3 regions of the Streptomyces sp. NPDC094147 genome follow, and region 3 is predicted to be linked to each of the others. Evidence: riboswitches for the same ligand, from Rfam matches in the RefSeq annotation. Region 3 holds a riboswitch; each other region holds the start of a gene.
What was found. A riboswitch is a leader RNA that binds a small molecule or an ion and turns the genes downstream of it on or off. The one in region 3 is predicted to bind magnesium.
Positions count from the first base shown of each region.

Region 1 (3,266 bases), on a different contig from region 3:
GTGCCGCGTACTGACCCGCTTTGCAAGGGTCATGGGGACACGTGCCCGAAGCGAGTAGGTTGACCGCATGAGCAATCTCGATCGCCAGCCCGCGCTCTCCGTCTGCGGCGGACGCGGCTTCGTCGTCGCCGAGCCGGTGCGCGAGCTCCTCTCGCCCCGCACGGTCAAGCTCGGCGAGTCCACCGAGGTGCGCAGGCTGCTGCCGAACCTCGGCCGCCGGATGGTCGGCGCCTGGGCGTTCGTCGATCACTACGGCCCCGACGACATCGCCGACGAACCCGGTATGCAGGTGCCGCCCCACCCGCACATGGGCCTGCAGACCGTCAGCTGGCTGCACCAGGGCGAAGTGCTGCACCGCGACAGCCTGGGCAGCCTCCAGACCGTACGCCCCAGGGAACTCGGCCTGATGACGTCGGGCCGGGCCATCAGCCACTCCGAGGAAACCCCCAAGTCGCACAGCCGGTTCCTGCACGGAGCACAGCTGTGGGTCGCCCTGCCCGACGCCCACCGCGACGTCGAGCCGCACTTCCAGCACCACGCCGAGCTGCCGCACGCCACCGCGCCCGGCGTCGACGCCACGGTGCTCCTGGGCGAGTTCGACGGCGCCACCTCGCCCGGCAGCACCTACACCCCGATCGTCGGCGCCGACCTCGCCCTCACGGCGGGCGCTGAGGCGCGGCTGCCGTTGAACCCCGACTTCGAGTACGCGGTGCTCGCGATGTCCGGCGAGGCCCACGTGGACGACGTACCGGTACTCCCCGGCTCGATGCTCTACCTCGGCTGCGGCCGCACCGAACTCCCGCTCCGCGCCGCCTCCGACGCGGCCGTGATGCTGCTCGGCGGCGAGCCGTTCGAGGAGGAGATCCTGATGTGGTGGAACTTCATCGGCCGTTCGCAGAGGGACATCGAGGAGGCGCGGGAGGCCTGGATGTCGGGCTCGCGCTTCGGTGAGGTGAAGGGGTACGACGGGGGTCCGATCCCGGCCCCCGAGCTGCCGCTGGTGCCGCTGAAGCCGCGAGGGCGGGTGCGCTGACCCGGGACTGCGCCATGGGTGGCGAACGGCCCGCCGCGGCTGCCGCGGTGGGCCGGATCGCGCCACTCGGTTGGCGTGCATCCACGGCTGGGGCGTAGGGTTCGCACCGTTGTTTTCAAGGCACCTCGTTCGGTGAGGCGTCTTCACGGACACAGGCCACTGATCCCACCCGTCGAGAGACGCTCCCGATCAGGCCAGGTCTCCCCGGCTCAAGGGGTGATCCCAAGTGGCTTCCCCCGCAAGGGGATTACGCCGTGGAGTGCCAAAGCTCTGACGAGTTGGGGTGAGCCGGTCTAACGGGTCCGGAGCCCCCTGCCGCGATGCCGGAGCGCCTGCGCTCACGACCCGGGGGAGGCGAGATGGACAGTAGTCCGGGCCACAGTCGGCCCCACCATCCGTGTTCCTCGCCGTCTCTTCGCGGCGCCAGGTAGCCACAGCCACGCGTGACCTGCCCGTCTGCCGCCGACCGTACTCGTGTGCGGACCGGCGGAGCGCGCCCGGTCCCGGCGGCTCGTGTGTCGACGCGCGTCCTGGTGCTGCCCGGTTCCCCGCCGTGTCGGGGCCAGGGGGTGTTCACTCTGTCTGCCAACAATCTGCTCATGACCACATCCGCACGTCTGCGTGACCGTCGGGTCCAGCTCGCACGCCGTGCCACCGCCTCTAAGGCGGTGCGCGGCTCCCTCGTGTCCGTGGCCGGCCTGGTCGGCGGCCCCGTCACCAACCAGGCCGGCGACGACGTCGGACGCGTGGTCGACGTGGTCGCCCGGCTGTACGGCACGGACCCCTATCCGCCGGTGACCGGACTGGTCGTCCGGGTCGGGCGCCGAAGCGCGTTCCTCCAGGTCGACGCCGTCGAAGAGGTCAACGCCGGACAGGTCCGGCTGCGGACCGCACGGATGGACCTGCGCGAGTACGAACGCCGCCCCGGCGAAGTACTGCTGGCCCGCGACGTGCTCGACCACCAACTGGTGGACGTCGACGGCATCCAGGTCACCCGCGCCGCGGACCTCTACCTCGCGCCCCTGGCCGAGCGCATCGTGCTGGTGGGCGTGGACGTCTCGCTGCCCACACTGCTGCGCAGGCTGGGGCCGCGGCGCTGGCAGGCTCGGCCCACCCCGGAGCGGGTGCTGGACTGGCAGGCGGTGGCCCCGTTCGCCGAACACGCCACCGAAGGACCGGCCCAGGTCCACCTGCGCGGCACGCGCTCCTCGCTGCACCAGCTGAGGCCCGCGGACCTGGCCGACGTACTGGAGGACCTGGGCCGCGCCGAGCGACAGCAGCTGCTGGCCTGGCTGGAACCCGGTCACGCTGCTGACGCCCTGGAGGAGATGGAACCCGGCGAACTGGAGAACCTGCTCCGCGAGGCCGGACCCGCCTACGCAGCGCGGATGCTGGGGGAAATGGAACCCGACGAGGCCGTCGACGCACTGCGCGACCTCGGCGCGGACGAGCGCGAGACCCTGCTCGACCAGATGCCCCCGCCCCAGGCCACCGGCCTGCGCGGACTGCTGGCCCGCCCCGAGGACACCGCGGGCGGCGCCATGACCACTCGGCTCGTCACCGCCCTGCGGGAGCACACCGTCGCCCAGGTCCGCGGACAGCTCGCCGAACAGTCCGAGCACCGTACCGAGATCGACGCCGTGGCCGTCCTGGACGGCGACGGTCGGCTGATCGCGGACATCCCGCTGTTCCACCTCACGGTCGCCGAGGACAGCACGACCATGGGCGACGTCGTGGACTGGCTCGCCCAGTTCGGAACGCAGGTCGTCGTCGGCCCCGACACCCCCGTCGACGAGGTGGCCGACCACCTGCTCGCCTCGCGCGCCTCCTCCCTCCTGGTCGTCGACGAGAACGAGAGCCCGCTGGGGCGCATGCTCGCCGACGACATCCTCGACGCCCTCCTGCCCGAACGCGGGCGCCGCCACTTCCGGAGGTTCTTGCAGTGACCCGCGACGCGGACACCTTCACATCGGACACCGCTCCGGACGGCGCGAGGGAGCCCGAACCCAGAAAGGGCTGGAAGCGCATCGCCGCGGTGGCGGCGATCGCCGGCCCCGGACTGGTGGCCGCCAACGCCGGCAACGACGCCGCCGGTATCGCCACCTACGCCTCGGCGGGCTCGCAATTCCTCTACGGCACCCTGTTCTTCATGGTGCTGGTCACGATCGCCCTGGTCATGGTCCAGGAGATGGCGGTCCGGCTCGGCGCCTACACGGGCAAGGGGCTGGGCGCC
Region 1 is NZ_JBIWHT010000015.1:32,507-35,772, forward strand. Features, by position in the region: gene ACIQ8J_RS22010 (pirin family protein) at 68-1,033, shown strand; M-box (ykoK) riboswitch at 1,151-1,323, shown strand; gene ACIQ8J_RS22015 (magnesium transporter MgtE N-terminal domain-containing protein) at 1,633-2,979, shown strand; gene ACIQ8J_RS22020 (NRAMP family divalent metal transporter) at 2,976-3,266, shown strand, end outside.
Region 1: another riboswitch for magnesium. It lies ahead of ACIQ8J_RS22015 (magnesium transporter MgtE N-terminal domain-containing protein); the one in region 3 lies ahead of ACIQ8J_RS35160 (hypothetical protein).

Region 2 (3,266 bases), on a different contig from region 3:
GAATGAACTTGGCGATGGCGGCGGTTCCGAGACCGGCCATGGCCACGATGGTGCCCCAAGCGTGGAAACCGTGGCCGGGCGGGCAGAGATTGAGGGCCCGGACCGCCAGCGCCAGCAGAAAGAACGTCATGCCCACGGTGAACGGGCGGCCCAGGTAGGTGACCCCGGCCCAGCTGCCCAGGGTCATGAAGGCCACGAAGAACAGCGAATGCGTGGCGTGGCGGTGCCCGCCGGAAATCCAGGCCACGAAACGGCAGAGCGTTTTGGAGACCGGGCCCAGGAAGTTGGCGATGGTGCCGTCATGGTGGTCGAGATCGGGCAGCAGCGCGGCACCCGCGCAGAGCACGGTGCCCATCAAGATCTCCTGCGGCGCCAGGTGCGTGTGCATGATCAGCGGCGGCAGGTACGGCGCTGTCCCTGCGAAGAGCAGTGCACCGCTGACGGCGTGCGAGTGGCCCATCATGGCGTGTTCGTTCTCCCCCTCGGATCTGTCGCGTTCCCGGGCCTCGCGGCCCCAGCGGCATGGACACACCCGCGAGGAGGAACACCTTCGCCCCGCATGCTAGTTGCTTGATTGCGCAATGCGAAAACAGTGTCGAAGGTCAGGCCCCCAGAGGCCGTTGCAATGTGTCAGGGGGCACTCCCCCCCTTCAGATCAGCGGCGTCTCGCGGGCGGGCGGGCCGATCGCCGCGCCGAGGACCGCGTTGTTGGGGAGGAGCATCTTGCCGTCCTCCGTGTGGAGTTCGACGAACAGCAGAGTCATGTCGGTGACCTCGCCCTCGATGCGGCCGCCGAGCGGTCCCGACTGGACGCTGACCTTCTCGCCGATCGTGAAGGGGTGCGAGACCAGCAGCACCAGGCCAGCGAAGATGTTTCCGAGGACGGGCTGGGCGGCGATCCCGAGGACCACACCGGTCAGCGCACCGCCCAGCAGCAGCTTGCTCCACTCCACCCGGAGCAGGCTGAGCGCGCCTAGGATCACCAGCGCGTAGCCGGAGAGCAGGCAGATCACGCGCAGCGCGGCGGACCGGTTGTCGCTGATCCGGCCGGTCAGCAGCTTCACCAGATCGTCCGTGGCCCCGCGCACCGCGATGAGCGCGCCCACCAGGAAGATCCCGGCGCTGATGCCGGCGATCACCCGGGAGGTCATCGACTGATGGCTGTCCGGGTTGCCCAGCAGTCCGCCGAAGTTGAGCGAGACGACGAGGCCGCCGACGGCGAGCGACGTGGTGATGACGGCCCGCCGGGTACGGATCACCCCTCGCCAGTGCAGACCGTGCCCGACGGCCGTGCTGCCTGCGGGTTTGCTGTCGTGATCCACCGATGAGCTCCCTGTGGTGTGCATGTCGCGGAGCAGAGTACCCGCGCCGGGGCGGCGGTGCCGAGGGGACCCGAACGAGCCGTTCCGCGTCAAAGGTTCACCAAGCAGTTGCGTGATCGTGCAACAAAGAGGCTATGCTTCTGGAGGTTTGAAGAGGGCACCTCGTTCGGTGAGGCGTCTGCACGGACACAGGCCACTGACCCCACGACGTCGAGAGACGCCCAGGGTCAGGCCAGGTCTCCCCGGCCTAAGGGGTGACCCCAAGTGGCTTCCCCGGCAAGGGGATTACGCCGTGCAGTGCCAAAGCTCTGACGAGTTGGGGTGAACCGGGTCACGCCCGGTCCGCTCCTTGCCGCGTCGTCCAGCGCCCACGTGCGCTCCGGCCGGAAGGAGGCGAGAGACATGGATTGCAGTTGCAGTAGTCCGGGCCACAGTTGCCCCTCATTCCGTATGCCCTCGCTCTTCCGTGGCGCACGGTAACCACCTTTCCCGCAAGCGCAGCAGCGACACCGCCCATGCCCGGCGCGGCCCCCTGGCCGCCCCGGGGCGATGAGCCGCGCTCGCGGGCAGGATTGCTGCCGTGCGTCCCCCAACACCTCCCCCTGCCAGGGGAGTTGGGAGACCCACCATGACCACCGCACCCGTCAGGCCCACCGTTCCGGCACCCCGCGCGGCAGTTCTCGACGACGCCCACGTCGGCGACATCCGCGGCGCGCTCGGCACCATCAAACTGGACGACCAGGCCGAGCGCCGGGGCCTGTCCGCCAAGCTCAAGACGCTGCTCGCGATAGTCGGCCCGGGTTTGATCGTGATGGTCGGCGACAACGACGCCGGCGCGTTCGCCACGTACGGCCAGGCCGGACAGAACTACGGCACCAGCCTGCTGTGGACCCTGCTCCTGCTGGTCCCGGTGCTGTATGTGAATCAGGAGATGGTGCTGCGGCTCGGCGCGGTCACCGGCGTCGGCCACGCCCGCCTCATCCTGGAGCGGTTCGGGAAGTTCTGGGGCGCCTTCTCCGTGATCGACCTGTTCCTGCTCAACGCCCTCACCCTGGTGACCGAGTTCATCGGCATCACGCTCGCGGCCGGCTATCTGGGGCTGCCCAAGGTGGCGTCGGTGATCCTGGCCGCAGCGGTGATCATCGCCTCCGCGTTCACCGGGTCGTTCCGCCGCTTCGAGCGGATCGCGATCTTCCTTTGCGCCGGTTCGCTGCTGCTGATTCCGCTGTACTTCATCATCCACCCGGCGTCCTCGCAGATGGCGCACGACTTCGTCGTACCGTCCATGCCGGGCGGCTCCGGCGAGCTGGCCACCGTCATGCTGCTGATCATCGGGATCGTCGGCACCACCGTCGCCCCGTGGCAGCTGTTCTTCCAGCAGTCCTACGTCATCGACAAGCGCATCACCCCGCGCTTCATGAAGTACGAGAAGGCCGACCTCGTGATCGGCATCGCCATCGTCGTCATCGGCGGCGCCGCCCTGATGGGCATGACCGCCGCGGCCTTCGCCGGCACCAAGGACTTCGGCAACTTCGACGACGCCGCGGGCCTGGCCACCGGCCTTGAGGCACACGCCGGGAAGATCGCCGGAGTCCTCTTCGCCGTCGCCCTGCTGGATGCCTCGATCATCGGCGCGTTCGCCGTCTCGCTCTCCACCGCCTACGCCATCGGCGACGTACTTGGCATGAAGCACTCGCTGCACCGCGGGGTCAAGGGCGCCAAGGGCTTCTACGCCATCTACGCGGGCCTGGTGGCCGTGGCCGCGACCATCGTGCTGATCCCCGGCTCCCCGCTCGGCCTGCTCACCCAGGGCGTCCAGACGCTCGCCGGAGTGCTGCTGCCCTCCGCCTCCGTCTTCCTGCTGCTGCTCTGCAACGACAAGCAGGTCCTGGGCCCCTGGGTCAACGGCCCCAAGACCAACGCCTTCACCGCCGCGGTCGTCGG
Region 2 is NZ_JBIWHT010000015.1:39,577-42,842, reverse strand. Features, by position in the region: gene ACIQ8J_RS22055 (metal-dependent hydrolase) at 1-463, opposite strand, end outside; gene ACIQ8J_RS22050 (mechanosensitive ion channel domain-containing protein) at 651-1,322, opposite strand; M-box (ykoK) riboswitch at 1,477-1,650, shown strand; gene ACIQ8J_RS22045 (NRAMP family divalent metal transporter) at 1,951-3,266, shown strand, end outside.
Region 2: another riboswitch for magnesium. It lies ahead of ACIQ8J_RS22045 (NRAMP family divalent metal transporter); the one in region 3 lies ahead of ACIQ8J_RS35160 (hypothetical protein).

Region 3 (3,266 bases):
TACACAGGACTCTTCTTCAGCGCATCGGCCACCGCACCGGTACCACTCGCCGCGTGCGCGGGTATGGGAACGAGGACGGCGGTCAGCGCGAGCAGCAGCCCGGCCAGGGCCGTGGCGAGGCCGGGTCGTGCGGCCCGGGATTGGGCGGGCATGGGGGTTCTCCTCTTGGTGCGTCGGCCGGGGTGGTACTCGTACTCGGCCCGGCCGTCGACAGCAAGCAGCGAGACGCTCATCGTGATCCCGATCTTCGCCTTGCCGCGCTTGCGCTGTCGTCCCGCCACCGTAGCCCCGCTACCAGCCCGACACCGACCCGACACCTGATGGCTGCCTGCCATGTGAGCGCCCCTTGTCCGTGCGGTCTACAAAGAAGTAGGGGACCGTCTGATCCCACCCCACAGTTGTACAGTTGCGCAATGTAGCAATCTTTCCGGCGGACGCATCCCTGACCGTCCCGTCCGGCCATGCAAGAGGAAGGCGGGGACGAGATGTTCCGCAATGCGCTGGAACCGTGGCATCTGCTCATCCTGGTGGTCGTGCTCGTCCTGGTGTTCGGCTCGAAGAAGCTGCCGGACGCCGCCCGAGCACTGGGCAAGTCGATGCGCATCCTCAAGAGTGAGGCCAAGGCCATGAAGGGCGAAGGCGGCACGCCGCCGACGGCATCGCCCGCGCCGGGCCCGGCCGCACCCGAAGCACCACGCACCATCCAGGCCGCACCCGGAGACACCGCCTCTGCCCGCCCTGTCGCAGAAAGCTCCCACGACGCACACTGACCCCTCAGCCAGCGGGTCGCGCACTGGCGCCGTCACGTCCGCGGCACAGCGGCTCGTCCTGCACTCGATGGTCGCGGCAGGGTCACAGTGGACCTCCGGCAGGCAGCCCTGCTCTGCCTCCCTCACCGGGAGCCGACGACCAGACGACCGTCGCGGCAGCCCGAGCCGGAGGGCCACTCACCTCGCGAGACGTACGGCCCTACCGGCAGATGCGCTCCGGCGTCGCGGCCGTCTCACCGGACGGGGCCGGTTTCCCGTTGTCGTTCGGCCCCTTGCAGAAGCCGCCGGACTTGATGAGAACCCGCGTGCCCCTCGGCGACGATCTCCTCGACGGGGGACGGCGGCATCGTTGGCCGCGGGCCCGCAGGCCTCGTGGCCCTCGTGGCCCTCGGCCAGTGCCACCTCCCGTCGCCTGCGCCGCCACCAGGTGACGCGAGTATTGAGCGCGGTGAGCACGACCCACGCCCTCGGTGACGGATGCCGGCTCACCTTCGCCCACATGGCGTGACGTCTCGCGGCGGTTCGGCAAGGGATCACCGGCATGAGGCCGGGCCCGCGTCAAAGGTTCGCCAATTAGTTGCGTCATCGCGCAAGAAGGGGGCTATGCTTCTGGAGGTTTGAAGAGGGCACCTCGTTCGGTGAGGCGTCTGCACGGACACAGGCCACTGACCCCACGACGTCGAGAGACGCCCAGGGTCAGGCCAGGTCTCCCCGACTTAAGGGGTGACCCCAAGTGGCTTCCCCGGCAAGGGGATTACGCCGTGCAGTGCCAAAGCTCTGACGAGTTGGGGTGAACCGGCCATCGGGGCCGGTCCGCTCCTTGCCGCGTCGTCCAGCGCCCACATGCGCTCCGGCCGGAAGGAGGCGAGAGACATGGATTGCAGTTGCAGTAGTCCGGGCCACAGTCGGCCCCGCATCCGATCGACCTCGCCCGTCCTCGGCACGCGATAGCGACACTCTCTACGCACACGTCTCCTCACCCGCACCCGTACGGCCCCGGCCGTCCCGGGCGGCCGGGCTGCTTCGGTGTGCCGTGCGTGACTGCCGCGTGCCCCCAACTCCTCCCCCCACCAGGGGACTTGGGAGCCTCACCATGACCACCGCACCCGCCAGGCCCACCATTCCGGCACCCCGCACCGCACGCACCTGCTCATCGCGATGATCCTCGTCGTCATCACGAGCGTCCAGGTCGCACTCGGCCGGTGAGTCCCGCGCGGGGCGGCGAGCGATGCCGCCCCGCGGGCCGGAGAGCCAGACCACCGTCAACTCCCCTTGGATAAGGGAGGACTCCATGCGTTTCCTTCACCACCTCGCGAAACTGACCGCGCCCGCCGTCCGCCGGGTCGCACCGACGGGATGTGCCTGCCCGTCGCTGCCCCTGACGCTGTTCGACGGCACCACGCGCACCTACCTCCTGGACGACCCGGCCGCCTGTGCCGGACCGCACGCCCGGCACGCCGCCTACCACCCCCGCGTCCACCTCGCCTACCTTCTCGCCCGCCAGGGCCGTGAGGCCCGCTGGCTGGCCCAGTTCACCGATCTGCCACTGGCGGCCGCCCAGCGCATCAGCCGAGCCGCCACCGACACCCCGCCCAACCACCCGTCCCCTTCCGCCCGCGCCCTGCGCCCCGCACGGAGGTGAGTCACCCATGTCCGTCCTGACCGCCATCCACTTCCCCGTCCACCACACCACGCCCCGCAAGCGCGGTGTGCTCCGCGAACGGATCGCCGGCGTTCTGCGGCGGCTCGCCGACAGCCCCGTGGACAGCACCGTCATCCGCGCGGCCCCCGGCCCGGCATCGGCACGAACCCCCTCGGCACGTGCCCGGAGCGGCTCTACCCCGCACGCCCACTGGCACCCCGTCACCGGACCCGACGGCCGACGCCACCTCGAAGCCACCTGGCACTAGGGGGTGTCCGGTGGGTCAGGGTCGGACAGGGCGCGGCGGCTGGTGCGGTGCATCGCAAGGCGTCGGAGCGTTTCGATAGCGGAGCTATCGGGACGTTTCGGCAACGCGGCGAGGTGCCGTGCCAGCCGCCGCGACCCCGGCCATGACCCACCGGACACCCCCTAGGGGGTGTCCGCTCGTGGCGCCGACTTGTGGGGGCGCCGTTTTCCGGACCGCGGGCTCTGACACCGTGCCGACCTGACAGGAGGGGACATGCCCCTGAATTACCGACTGGTCCACCGCGTTCACCACGATCTGCTGACCACGCCCACGGGGTCGCGATGGCGCCGACGGGCCCGGCCCGTACCGCAGTCGCCGTCCCGGCCCGAAGTGGCCGAGCTGCCGAGGGCTCCGGAGTACCGGGCGGGCGGTCTCGTCGTCGACTGCGGAACCCGCCGGGTCTCGGTCGACGGCCGCCAACTGGAGCTCACCTGCATGGAGTTCGAGCTCATCGCCCATTTCGTCGCGCATCCGCACCGCGTGTACACCCGCCGGCAACTGATGGAACTGGTGTGGCAGCAGAGGGCCACGGGCGACATGCGCACCG
Region 3 is NZ_JBIWHT010000061.1:61-3,326, forward strand. Features, by position in the region: partial or broken gene ACIQ8J_RS35150 (hypothetical protein) at 1-281, opposite strand, end outside; gene tatA (Sec-independent protein translocase subunit TatA) at 486-770, shown strand; M-box (ykoK) riboswitch at 1,394-1,567, shown strand; gene ACIQ8J_RS35160 (hypothetical protein) at 2,062-2,412, shown strand; gene ACIQ8J_RS35165 (hypothetical protein) at 2,420-2,680, shown strand; gene ACIQ8J_RS35170 (winged helix-turn-helix domain-containing protein) at 2,933-3,266, shown strand, end outside.